Linked DNA regions of Magnetococcus sp. PR-3. The protein of the gene in region 1 interacts with the protein of each later gene in a pairwise test. Links are inferred from orthologs where the notes say so. Each region holds a gene or a part of one and is shown in the gene's direction. Other genes may lie near its edges.

Region 1 (6,271 bases):
GGGGAGCCCCCCCTTATTGTACTGGATGATCCTGCGGCTGAACTGGACAGTGATGGTATGAGCCGTTTGATGCAGCTCTTGGTACAAAAAGGCAGCCAGATTTTTGTGGCCAGTTGCCGGACCGAAATTATCCCCTGGTCTGGGCCTGTTCAACAGCAGTTTGAGGTTGATCAAGGGGTGTTTAAAATTTTTGAAAATTCGCCGTAAATTGTGAGAAAATGGATTGTTTTTAGCCTTTTCAATGTTTCACCCGTTGCCGCAGTTTTTGACCACGGGACCAGAGAGAATGGATGCCATCTCTGGTGGCAGTCACTCAAGAAGAGAGAAGATCACCCATGACCACGGAAAACGCACCTGAAGCCCAGGACGAGAATGTCACCTATGACTCCAGTAATATCAAGGTGCTCAAAGGGCTGGATGCGGTACGCAAGCGTCCCGGCATGTACATCGGTGATACCGATGACGGTACTGGTCTGCACCATATGGTATTTGAGGTGGTGGATAACGCCATCGATGAAGCTCTGGCGGGCCACTGTGACCGGGTGGAGGTGATTCTGCACAGCGATGGTAGCTGCTCAGTCACGGATAACGGACGGGGTATCCCCACCGATATCCATGAAGAGGAGGGACGTAGCGCTGCTGAAGTTATCATGACCGTGCTGCACGCCGGTGGTAAGTTTGACGACAACTCCTATAAAATCTCCGGGGGTTTGCACGGTGTGGGTGTCTCCGTGGTGAACGCCCTGTCAGAGACACTGGAGCTGACCATTAAGCGGTCTGGTGAAGTGCACAAGCAGATCTATCACCTGGGTGAGCCTGAAGAAGCTCTTAAGGTGATTGGTAATACGGGCGAGTCGGGTACAACGGTACGCTTTAAACCCAGTACAGAGATTTTCCACAATGTGTTGGATTTCTCTTTTGACACCCTCTCCCAACGTCTTCGAGAGCTCTCATTCTTGAATGATGGGGTGCGTATTTACATCCACGATGAGCGTGACGACAAGAGCCATGACTTCTTCTACGAAGGGGGCATCCGCTCTTTTGTAGAGCACCTGAATAAGGCCCGTACACCACTGATGGATCCGCCCATCCACTTTAAAGATGAGCGTAATGGGATCTCCGCCGAGGTCTCTTTGCAGTGGAATGATGGCTATCAGGAAAATATCTTCTGCTTTACCAACAATATCCCCCAACGGGATGGTGGTACCCACTTGGCTGGTTTCCGTGGTGCTTTGACGCGTACCATCAACAACTATGCATCCACGAACAACCTTTTGAAAAAAGAGAAGGTATCCATATCAGGAGATGATTGCCGGGAAGGTTTGACGGCGGTGATCTCTGTGAAGGTCCCTGATCCAAAGTTCTCCTCCCAGACCAAAGACAAACTGGTCTCTTCCGAGGTACGGCCGGTTGTTGAAAGTGTGATGTCTGACTCATTGTCCACTTTCTTTGAGGAACATCCTCAAGAGGCCAAGTCCATCATCGCCAAAAGCGTCGAGGCCGCCAACGCTCGTGAAGCCGCCCGTAAGGCCCGTGAATTAACGCGCCGTAAGAGTGCCTTGGAGGTCTCTTCTCTACCCGGTAAATTGGCGGATTGTCAGGAGCGGGACCCCGCCAAGTGCGAACTCTACCTCGTGGAGGGTGATTCTGCTGGAGGCTCTGCCAAACAGGCCCGTGATCGTAAGCATCAAGCGGTTTTGCCACTCAAAGGTAAGATCCTTAATGTAGAGAAAGCTCGCTTTGACAAGATGCTCTCTTCCCAGGAGGTTGGTACGCTAATTACCGCTCTGGGTACCGGTATTGGCCGGGAAGAGTATGATATTGAGAAGCTGCGTTATCACCACATCATCATCATGACTGACGCGGATGTAGATGGTGCGCACATTCGTACACTGCTGTTGACCTTTTTCTACCGTCAAATGCCGGAAATTGTGGAGCGGGGTCACCTCTATATTGCCCAGCCACCTCTCTACCGGGTCGCTAAGGGTAAACAGGAGCAGTATTTGAAGGATGATGATGCGCTCAACCAACTCTTGATGAACTATGGTCTGCATGGGGTTGAAGGTCGTAATGGCGACAAGGTTATGGATGAACAGGCGCTCCTGGAGCTGGTACGGGATGCCGCCAAGTATCGTAAGATGCTGGACCGTTTAGGTCGTCACCATGACGCTTTAGCCTTGGACATTGCCGCCAGTGCCCTGAACATTGATGAGTCCATTTTAAAAGACAAAGCCGCAGCCGGTGCATTGCTGGAGACCTTTACCCAGATGTTGCAGGAGCGTGGGGGTGAAGAGGAGCGTTTACAGGTCTCCTTAATTCACGACCCTGAGACCAGCAGTGAGGTTATTTTGGTCGAACGGGCTGTACATGGCATGTTGCAGTTTACCCGCATCAACTTGGCCATGGTGCACTCAGCAGAGTATGCCACGATGTTAAAGATTGCCATGAGTTATGAGGCACAGATGGGTCATAATGGCCTATTGGTTAAAAATGAAAAAGAGACACCCGCAGGACGTGTTGCAGACTTCCTGGAGCTGGTCTTGACCGAAGGTCGCCGTGGCCTTTCCATTCAGCGTTATAAGGGTTTGGGTGAGATGAACCCTGACCAGTTGTGGGAAACCACCATGGATCCTGATGTGCGTACACTCTTACAGGTACGGGTGGATGATGCGGTGGGGGCCGATGAAGTCTTTACCACATTAATGGGTGATACCGTTGAGCCACGACGGGATTTCATTCAAGAGAATGCTTTGAATGTGACCAATTTGGATGTTTAGGTTGGTACTGTAAAAAACAAATGGATGGGGGCCTTGTGCCCCCATTTTTTATGCCTTTTTGTACGGTTTCATAGCCCCAAAGGATCTTTAACCAAAGCCTTGGCCAACGACATAAGCTGTACACTATTGCCTGTATGCAGGTCCTGGCTATGATCCAATTAAGAGGGATTTTTAAACTTCTCATCACCACTATATTAGCACTATTGTATTTTTGTCTGCCGCTAAAATAAGCCAGTGGATGGGGGTATTATGCCCAAGTTTTTATACATTCTTAAGTTACTTTATATGCTTTTACAATCGCTTATACATTATTATGGCGCAGTAAGATAAACGCTTTTGCCCTTCTATACGGGTCCAGGACTATGATCGGATTAAGGGGGTTTTTAAAGCCACTCATTCCTATTATATGAGCGCTAATGTATACAAACCCATTTTTGATTTTAAAAGAAGGGTCTATGCAAAGAGGTCACACGGCCACCCCTTGAACCACAGTGGACTCTTGGCTCAGAGTATCCCCCCTCCTCATAGGAATGCCTTACTGTAAGTATGGTGGACTGTTCTCTATAGCCTGCCCATGTATCCCCCATATCGCAGATCGCCACCCGCTCAAGAACCAAGCTGCCGTAACCAAAAGTGGTGACTTGGCGCCGGTATAAAAAAGGGCGCGAATAAGATAAAATCAAGCAAAGACACAGGGAAAAAGAGGATACTTAACCATCATCTTATGCCGATGGCCTACAAGCCATAGACCCGCACACGTGTTTAGTATCCAAAGACCAACAACATTAAGCTGGACACCATGACTAGCCGATCTCTTTTATTGCTTATCCTTTTTCTGTTCACCCTACCCTACCCGGCCCAGGCCAATGGTTGGCGTCAGGGTGTGGTTTCCGTCTCCAACCGCTATGCTGCGGAAGCCGCCCTGAATATGCTCAAACAAGGGGGAAATGCCATGGATGCCGCTGCTGTGGCACACTTGGTTTTGGCCGTGACGGAGCCCTATGGTAGCGGTATTGGGGGTGGCAGCTACCTGTTGCATTACGATGCCCAAAATAAATCTGTCCATGCCTGGGATGGACGGGAAGAGATCCCCGCCCATTTTGACCCCAGCAGTTTTTTGGATGCTGAAGGTGACCCGGTACCCTTTCAACAGCGTTCAACAGGGGGGAACCCCGTAGGGGTGCCCGGCTCCCTGGCCCTCCTGGATGGTGCTTTAAAAGCCCATGGGACACGAACTTTGGCTGATGTACTGCAACCGGCCATTCGTCTGGCCCGCCAAGGTTTTACCATCGATGGCCCCTTGGCCCGTGCCATTGAAGGAGAGCAAGGTCGCCTAAGCCAGGATCGTGCTTCAGCGGCTCTATACCTACACCCTGACGGTACCCCCAAGGCTGCGGGAGAGCAGATGGTTAATAGCAACCTGGCCATCACCCTTACCCGTATAGCCCAGGAAGGGGTTGAGACCTTCTATAAAGGGGATATTGCACGGGATATCGCCCATGCTGTGCACAAGCACCCTTCTAACCCTGGTACATTGAGCCAGGATGACCTGGCCAACTACCGAGCCGTTCAGCGTCGCCCGGTCAAGAGTGGATACCGCGGGTTAGAAGTTTATGGCATGCCCCCTTCCAGCAGTGGCGGCCTGACCTTAGGACTGATCCTACACATTTTGGAAGGCACCGACCTGCCCAGTCTGACCTGGGGCTCCCCCACAGCTCTACAACGCTTGGCAGATGCGCAAAACATGGCCTTTGCTGACCGTAACCGCTATATGGCCGACGCCGACTTTGTGCTGGTACCGACCTCTGGTCTATTGGATCGGGGTTATGCCATGCAACGGCGGGAGCTTATGCACCCTTTTAACGCACTGGTCACACCGGTAGCCCCTGGTATACCCCCTGGCTTTGAAGAGGCGCCTATGGCCCCTTCAGAGAGTGAAGAAGGGGCCTCTACAACCCACCTCTCCATTATTGATAAGCAGGGGAACATGGCGGCACTAACAGCCTCTATTGAACGCCGTTTTGGTGCGGCCCTGACTGTGCCGGCACGGGGATTTACCCTCAACAGTGAATTGACCGACTTTTCTCCCCATATCAAAAAGGGCAATCAGCATATTGCCAACCGTCCGGACGCCCTCCGGCGGGCACGACGCTCCGCTTTGGGAGAGGATGCCACAACCATGGGGGGTAAGCGCCCACGCAGCAGTATGACCCCCACACTGGTTCTACGCGGTGGTAAACCCTATCTGGCATTGGGCTCCCCCGGTGGGTCACGGATTATTGGGATTGTGCTAAATGTGCTCACCAACATTGTCGATTTTGAAATGGACCCCCAGTCCGCAGTCTCAGCCGCCCGTATGGTGGCCCGTAACCGTGGTGTGGATCTGGAACCAGGCCTATTTGCAGACCGAGCCAGGGTTGCAGTGTTGGAAGCCAAAGGATTAAAGGTACGTAAAAGCCGCCGTTTTGGTTCCGCTCAGGTGGTACAGATGGCACCTGATGGCCAACTGAGTGGGGGATCTGACCCCCGCCGTGAAGGGGTGGTACTGGGCTATTAGGTAAATAACGGCCAAAAAAAGCCCCTATGGCTAACCATGGGGGCTTTTTATTATGGAATGTCTATCAAGCAGAGTCCTGGTCGTCAGTCGTTCAGAAGCTCGTTTGAGTAGTGGATTCCTGGGATGGCATAAAGGTCTGTATAGCCAAAGAAGCCTCAGCTTCTTCAGGATCAAGCCGAGATTGTCACCAATCCCTGTGAACTAACAGGGTGATACACGACCTGATTACGGATAGGGATTTGAGATGACCCTTTTGATGAAGGGTCCAACCTGGGATCATAGTGACAACTAGGACTGACGCTTGAAAAGCCAGTCAATCTGCCGATCACCAATGCGTGCGATCAGTGAATAACCCATTTTTTCAAGAGTTTCAGAGGCCAAATCAGGTTGGCCATACAGGGCATTCAACTCCATTTTGTTTTCCATAAGTATGACCGGAGAAAATTGCTGAATTGTCCTTTGCGCTCCGATCAATGCGCGTGCTTCGAATCCTTCTACATCTAGCTTCAAAAAGTCACAAGCGGATAGCTGAAAAGAGTCAATGGGGCGGGTGGTGATGTCTCCAGGACCAACAACCCGAGCACAGACGGTACGGGCATCACCACAACTGATCGCAACCGACTCAGTGTCATTGGATAGCGCACAGCGGTGTGGGGTGACGATTTCCTTCATCCCCCAACTCTCGATGTTTTTGCATAGACATGCATATGCTGAAGGGTGAGGTTCAAACGCTTCTACCCGTTTAAAACGGGTGGCCATGACCCGGCTCCAAGAGCCAATATTGGCACCAGCGTCGATGGCCAGCGTCCATCTGTCTACATGGGACAAAGCCTCCTCTAGATGGTGGATTTGGCAACCCCCACGATTTTCAAAAGATTCCCGCGACCGCTGAAGGTGTAGCCCTTCTTTGCAGTCTTCATCTGGAACCCAAAAATCA
Region 2 (6,529 bases), on another replicon or contig:
TGGTCTTTGGCGCTCCAGGCCGGGGTGGCCGCGGCGGTCATGACCTGTTTGCCCATAAACTGGGCAAGAATGTCCAGCCGCGCCTGGCTCTCGGGGGTGCTGCTCATGGTCAGGCTGCGGATCTCACCGGATTGAGCCTCTGCCTTGGGGTCGGCACAGGCCTCTGCCCAGATCGCCGAGGCATATTTGCCCGGGCCGATCGCATAGCTGTGGATCTGTGGGGGCTGTTGGGTGTCGGCCGGTTGGCAGGTTACCTCAATATGGTCCACCCGTGTTTCGGTGGGGCTGCTGTGTCCCAACCGTTCGGCCACCATGCCAACATTATTTTTGACCGCCCAATCCCCATCGTTGGGTCCATCCAGCTCAAGGTCGGCAAACAGGGTTTGAAGGATCGCATCGGATTGTGTAGGCATGGGTCTGTGCTTTCTTAACCGGTGGCTTTTAAGGGGGTTTGGTTTGGGTTTGTTTGGGTGGCTGCATCATAGCGCAAGCCCTAAGTGGGCTCAAGTTTACAGCCGGGGTCTGCACAGGGGGGCAGATGCAGATTTGCCTGCTTATACCCCATGTTATACGGCTCAGGGGTGGTTTTTAAAGGGCGTTTGAAGGTTTTTATGCGGTGGGCTGCGGGGGCGTGGTTGGGTGTGATCTTGTGTAAGCTGTTGGTATATAGGTGGAATAAAATATTTTTTGTTGGTCTTGTTTGACTTGTTAGGGAGGCGGTGCGGTGCGAGCGCTCTCTAGCCTATTATCCTGACTGGAAATGGTTTACCATAAAACCCTCGTCAGAGTACTGGGCTGCTCTGGTGTTGCTCCCAACTTGGGTGGTCCATGCACGGTGTGTTCTGCATCGGTTCCTTAACTTGGGCATGCTCATAATCCTCATTGTGCACGATTTAAGGCACTTGTCTTGAACTCTTGTGCGGTAAGCTGCTCAATAGATCATACCGGTATGAAGTAAATTTCCCATGGGTCTGGATGGGGATGTGTGGGAGGGACGGTGCCTCCATCTTGAGCCTTAGACTGTAAGTGGGCTCATTTTTGCAACGATGGATGGATTGTTCTGTCTTTAAGGAGAGTTCCCTATGGTTCTGTGTACATTTCGGTTGGGTGACCTGATTATGGGGGTGGATATCCGCATGGTTCAGGAGATCAAGCGTGCCCACCAGAGTACACCGGTACCCGGTGCGCCGGACTATATTCGGGGTATGCTCAACAACCGTGGTCGGGTCTGTACCCTCTATGATCTGCGTACACGCTTGGGTTGGTCTCCTCCTGATGGTGGCGGTCAGCAACCTAAAGAGTATGCCATTATTCTAAAGACCCGTAGCCATGTGCGCCAGTTGGATGAAGAGCTGGCCCGTACGGTGGTCTTTTGGGAAGACTCTGTGGCCCTGATTGTTGATCAGTTAGGGGGCGTGTTGGAGGTTAACGGCCAGCAGCTACGTTCAGCCCCGGCCAATATGGCAGGGATCTCTGCGCAGTTTGTGCACTCGGTGGTGCAGCAAAAAACAGAACTGTTGGTGGTGTTGGATGTTCCCCGTATTTTAGGTTTTGATCCCGATGAAGAGCAGAAAAAAGCCGAAGGCAGTGGTGTTTAACACCATCTAAGCGCTTGGTTGTGGTCTCTCTCTTTCTCTGTATGTGTCTCTGAATTTTGACGGGTGGCGTGGCTGGGGCTTTGTGCATCGGCCAACGGACCCCGACCCCGAGGTCTCTTCTCTCCTTACAATCACACCTTCTTCCCTCGCTAGGACCTCTTCGCCATCCGGGGCGTTCATCGCTATTCTCCCCTCTCCACGGACCGATGGTCCTGACCCTAAACAGGGTGGCGCAGGCTTTCTGGCTCTCTTCGGCTCAACCTCTCTGGCATTGTTTGTCGGTGCCGATCAGTTAGAGCTGTATGTGAAGTGCCCGCCACCGGTTCTTGCCGCTCTTTAAGTACACGATGTTAAATACCCGCTACGGTTCTTGCCGCTCTTTGAGTGCACGATGCTAAATACCCGCTACGGTTCTTGCCGTGTACGGTTAGGAAACGCGTGATCCCGAGTGGTTTAAACGGGGGGGTGGCTTGGAGGTGCCGTTTTTGTGCGGCTTATCTCTTATCTGCTGCCTGCTGCCTGCTGCCTGCTGCCTGCTGCCTGCTGCCTGCTGCCTGCTGCCTGCTGCCTGCTGCCTCTCTAAGGCGGCTCTCGGCCTTCTTTAGAGTGGATGGCGCCGTACTGGCCGGGTGTGTTCGGTGCAGGCTGTGCGGTGCAGGTGCTTATCAATAGATGGGGGCCGGTTCGGCTGTTGTCTCTGGGCTGTTCGTTTACGCGTTTCTGCTGGTGCTAAGCGCTCGTTGTTGGGGTGAGCTTTAAAAACCTTCCGGGGGGCCGCTGGTCGGGTCTGTTCGGCGCAGGCTGTGGGCTCTGTCAAGCGGCGGGGCTGTGCAGTGCAGGTGCTCATTAATAAGTGAGGGCAGGGCTGGTTCGGCTGTTGTCTCTGGGCTATCTACTTACGCGTTTCTGCTGGTGCTAACCGCTCGTTGTTGGGGTGAGCTTTAAAAAACCTTCCGGGGGCCGCTGGCCGGGTCTGTTCGGCGCAGGTTGTGCGGTCTGTCAAGCGGCGGGTCCGTGCGGTGCAGGCGCTCATTAATAAGTGAGGGCAGGGCTGGTTCGGCTGTTGTCTCTGGGCTGTTCGTTTACGCGTTTCTGCTGGTGCTAAGCGCTCGTTGTTGGGGTGAGCTTTAAAAAACCTTCCGGGGGCCGCTGGCCGGGTCTGTTCGGTGCAGGCTGTGGGCTCTGTCAAGCGGCGGAGCTGTGCGGTGCAGGCGCTCATTAATAAGTGAGGGCAGGGCTGGTTCGGCTGTTGTCTCTGGGCTGTCTGCTTACGCGTTTCTGCTGGTGCTAACCGCTCGTTGTTGGGGTGAGCTTTAAAAACCTTCCGGGGGCCGCTGGCCGGGTCTGTTCGGCGCAGGCTGTGGGCTCTGTCAGGCGGCGGAGCTGTGCGGTGCAGGTGCTCATCAATAGATGGGGGCCGGTTCGGTTATGCGGCTATTCGCATGCTATCTACTTACGCGTTTCTGCTGGTGCTAAGCGCTCGTTGTTGGGGTGAGCTTTAAAAAACCTTCCGGGGGCCGCTGGCCGGGTCTGTTCGGCGCAGGTTGTGGGGTCTATCAAGCGGCGGGTCCGTGCGGTGCAGGTGCTCATCAATAGATGGGGGCGTGTCGGTCGTGTGCCGATCTTGGCTCGGCCACTGTTTTATGTGGGTTCAGTGGGCTTAAAATTGAGCCTGCTTGGCCATGGGTGGGGAGCAAAAAATGGCTTTGGAGCCTAACCCGGTTGCCGCTTTGTCTGTGGGTGGGTAGGGCGCGGTGTAAGGGGCTTTTATTGCGCTGAAGCTGGTTTTTTCCCCTCAACCCCTGCCGGGGTGGTTCTCTGCCCTAAAAAAGAGTGCCTATGGCTGTTTAACATCCCTAGGATTGGTGGGTGGGTTCAGTGTATACTGCCGGTTTCCTAAAACTGGACGGTTTTGAATCCCGTTGGCTGCTTTAAATCCGGGTAAAACGGGTTGAACAAAGGAATACCATGAGCGACACCACCCCCACTGCGGAACAGCTTCCCATCAACATTGAAGATGAGATGCAACGCTCCTATCTGGATTACGCCATGAGCGTAATCGTAGGGCGTGCCTTGCCCGATGTGCGTGATGGCCTAAAGCCCGTACACCGGCGCGTGCTCTTTGCCATGCGGGAACTGGGGAACGAATGGAACCGATCCTATAAAAAATCTGCCCGTGTGGTGGGTGACGTCATCGGTAAGTACCACCCCCATGGTGACTCGGCGGTTTATGACACCATTGTACGGATGGCCCAGGACTTCTCCATGCGTCACCTGCTGGTGGATGGCCAGGGTAACTTTGGTTCGGTGGATGGCGACTCTGCCGCTGCCATGCGTTATACCGAAGTGCGTATGACCCGCCTGGCCTCGGAACTGCTGGCCGATATTGATAAAGAGACGGTGGCCTTTGGCCCGAACTACGATGGCTCCCTTAAAGAGCCCGAAGTGCTGCCAGCTAAATATCCCAACCTGCTGGTCAACGGATCAGCCGGTATCGCCGTGGGTATGGCGACCAATATTCCCCCCCACAATCTCGGGGAAGTGATTGATGCCACCTGCGCGCTGATTGATGATGCTGAGCTGGACCCCCGCGCCTTGATGCAGTACATCCCTGGTCCTGACTTCCCCACGGGGGGGTCGATTCATGGACAGGCCGGTATTGTCTCGGGGTATGAGACGGGGCGGGGTTCTGTCATCATCCGTGCGAAGACCGAAATTGAAACCCGTAAGGATGGCCGTGAGACCATTTTGGTCCACGAGCTGCCCTATCAGGTCAACAAAGCCAAGCTGGTGGAGCGTATTGCCGAGCTGGTACGGGATAAAAAAGTCACTGGTATCTCTGACCTGCGGGATGAGTCTGACCGTCAAGGGATGCGTGTGGTGGTTGAGATCAAGCGTGACCACCAAGGGGAGGTGGTGCTTAATCAGCTGTTTAAGCACACCCCTATGCAGAGCAGCTTTGGCATTAACGCGCTGGCGTTGGTGGATGGCCGTCCGGTTACCCTTTCGTTAAAGGGCTTTTTAGACGCCTTCCTAAAACACCGTCGTGAGGTGGTGACCCGTCGGACCATTTATGAGCTGAACAAGGCCCAGGCCCGTGCCCACTTGTTGGAGGGTCTGGCGGTTGCGTTGGCCAATATCGATCGGGTGATTAGCCTGATCCGTGCCGCCAAAAACCCCGCCGAAGCCAAAGAGGGGCTGATGTCTGAAATGTGGGAGCGTGGCCCGGTTGAGGCCATGTTGCTGCGTGCCTTGGGCGAAGGGGATATCGCTTCGCCACAGTTTGTACCGGGTGGGTATAAGCTCTCTGCCGAACAGGCCCAGGCCATTTTGGATATGCGCCTGCACCGCCTGACCGGGCTGGAGATCGATAAGATCCATGATGAGTTTGAGGAGATCTTGACTGAGATCGCCCGTCTCAAAGCGATTTTGGCTTCGGACTCCATCTTAATGGATGTTATCCGTCAAGAGCTGCTGGAGATTAAAGAGCGCTACGCCAACCCCCGTCGGACCCAAATTGTGGAAGCGGTGGGTGATTTCTCCATTGCCGATCTGATCCCTGAAGAGGAGATGGTGGTTACCGTCAGCCACGGTGGGTATATCAAGCGTCAGCCCAGCTTGACCTATCAGGCCCAGCGTCGCGGCGGCAAAGGCAAGAGCGCCACCGGGGTTAAAGATGAGGATTTTGTGGCGCAGATGTTCGTGGCTTCTACCCACGATACCATCTTCTGCTTCACCAATACCGGTCGAGTCTTTAAGCTGAAAGTGTATGAAATTCCACCGGGTAGCCGTATTGCTCGGGGTAAGGCTATTGTCAACCTGCTGCAGCTGGAAGAGGGCGAGAAGGTTCGCCAGATCGTGCCTGTACCGGTGGCCGAAGAGGCCTGGGGGAACTGGGATCTATTGTTCGCCACCCGCAGTGGTTTGATTAAAAAGACCGTGCTATCGGGATATGCCAACATCCGTACCACCGGTATTCGTGCCATTAATCTGCTGGAGAGCGACGACCTGATTGGTGTGGCGTTGCTGCCCGGTAGTGGTGAAGCCGATGGTGATGGGAGTGATGAAGCCGATGGTGACGTGAGTGGTGAGGCTGAAGAGGGGCGTGTTGAGGAGGTCGTGGCCGAAGATCTAAGCAGCGACGATGCCCCCGGTCGGATTATGCTGGTTGCCCAGGGTGGTAAAGCGGTGCGCTTCCGTGATCAGCTGGTGCGCCGTGTGGGGCGTGTCTCCCAGGGGGTGCGGGGTATGCGGCTGAAAGGGGACGATGCGGTCATCGCCCTAACGGTTATTGATACCGAGAGTGTGGGACGCCAGCTTTTGACCATGACCGAAAACGGCTATGGCAAGCGCAGTGACCTGACCCAATACCCCACCAAAGGTCGGGGTACCCAGGGTGTGATCGGCATGGATGCACGGGATAAGACCGGCCATGTGGTGAGCGCACTGGTGGTGGATGAGAGTGATGAGGTGATGGTGATCACCGATCAGGGTACGGTACTGCGTACCAAGGTTGACTCTATCCGCGTTGCGGGCCGTGCCACCATGGGTGTGCGGGTGTTGAATGTGGCCGATGGGGAGCGGGTTGTCTCCGTGGCACGTTTGGCGGAAGCCGAAGAGATTGAAGCGTTGGATGAAGAGGGTCATGTCATTACCCCAGAGGCAGGGGAGGAAGCTGCGGCTCCTGAGCCTGATGCTGAGGGTGGAGAATCCGAGGAAGAGGGAGCGTAACCGTGCTGGATATCAAACGCATTCGTAAGGATACCGATGCTGTTGAGGCGGCGCTCAAGCGTCGGGGTGGTTCGGTGGATCTCAGCCATTTTCGTGAGCTGGAATCCCGCAAACGTGGCATTCAGACCGATGTCGAGCAGCTGCAATCTCAACGCAACGCGCTCTCAAAAGAGATTGGCCAGCGCAAAGCGGCCAAAGCG

What was found.
Region 2: the proteins of gyrB (region 1) and gyrA interact in binary tests that used the Escherichia coli proteins (3 or more experiments, as listed by UniProt). The link is inferred for Magnetococcus sp. PR-3 from one-to-one orthologs.

The regions. Positions count from the first base shown.
Region 1 is NZ_JBAHUQ010000047.1:7,855-14,125, reverse strand. Bases 24-3,056 are described here. They hold gyrB (DNA topoisomerase (ATP-hydrolyzing) subunit B), read left to right. Parts: upstream 24-335; coding sequence 336-2,777; downstream 2,778-3,056. Other genes in these bases: recF (DNA replication/repair protein RecF), read left to right, coding at 24-207. Outside these bases: more of recF, read left to right, coding at 1-23; ggt (gamma-glutamyltransferase), read left to right, coding at 3,577-5,334; V5T57_RS19445 (FkbM family methyltransferase), read right to left, coding at 5,623-6,271. UniProt on the Escherichia coli protein: DNA gyrase negatively supercoils closed circular double-stranded DNA in an ATP-dependent manner to maintain chromosomes in an underwound state.
Region 2 is NZ_JBAHUQ010000041.1:24,961-31,489, forward strand. Bases 3,239-6,529 are described here. They hold gyrA (DNA gyrase subunit A), read left to right. Parts: upstream 3,239-3,566; coding sequence 3,567-6,329; downstream 6,330-6,529. Other genes in these bases: serS (serine--tRNA ligase), read left to right, coding at 6,332-6,529. Outside these bases: V5T57_RS18565 (hypothetical protein), read right to left, coding at 1-413; V5T57_RS18570 (chemotaxis protein CheW), read left to right, coding at 1,083-1,598. UniProt on the Escherichia coli protein: A type II topoisomerase that negatively supercoils closed circular double-stranded (ds) DNA in an ATP-dependent manner to maintain chromosomes in an underwound state.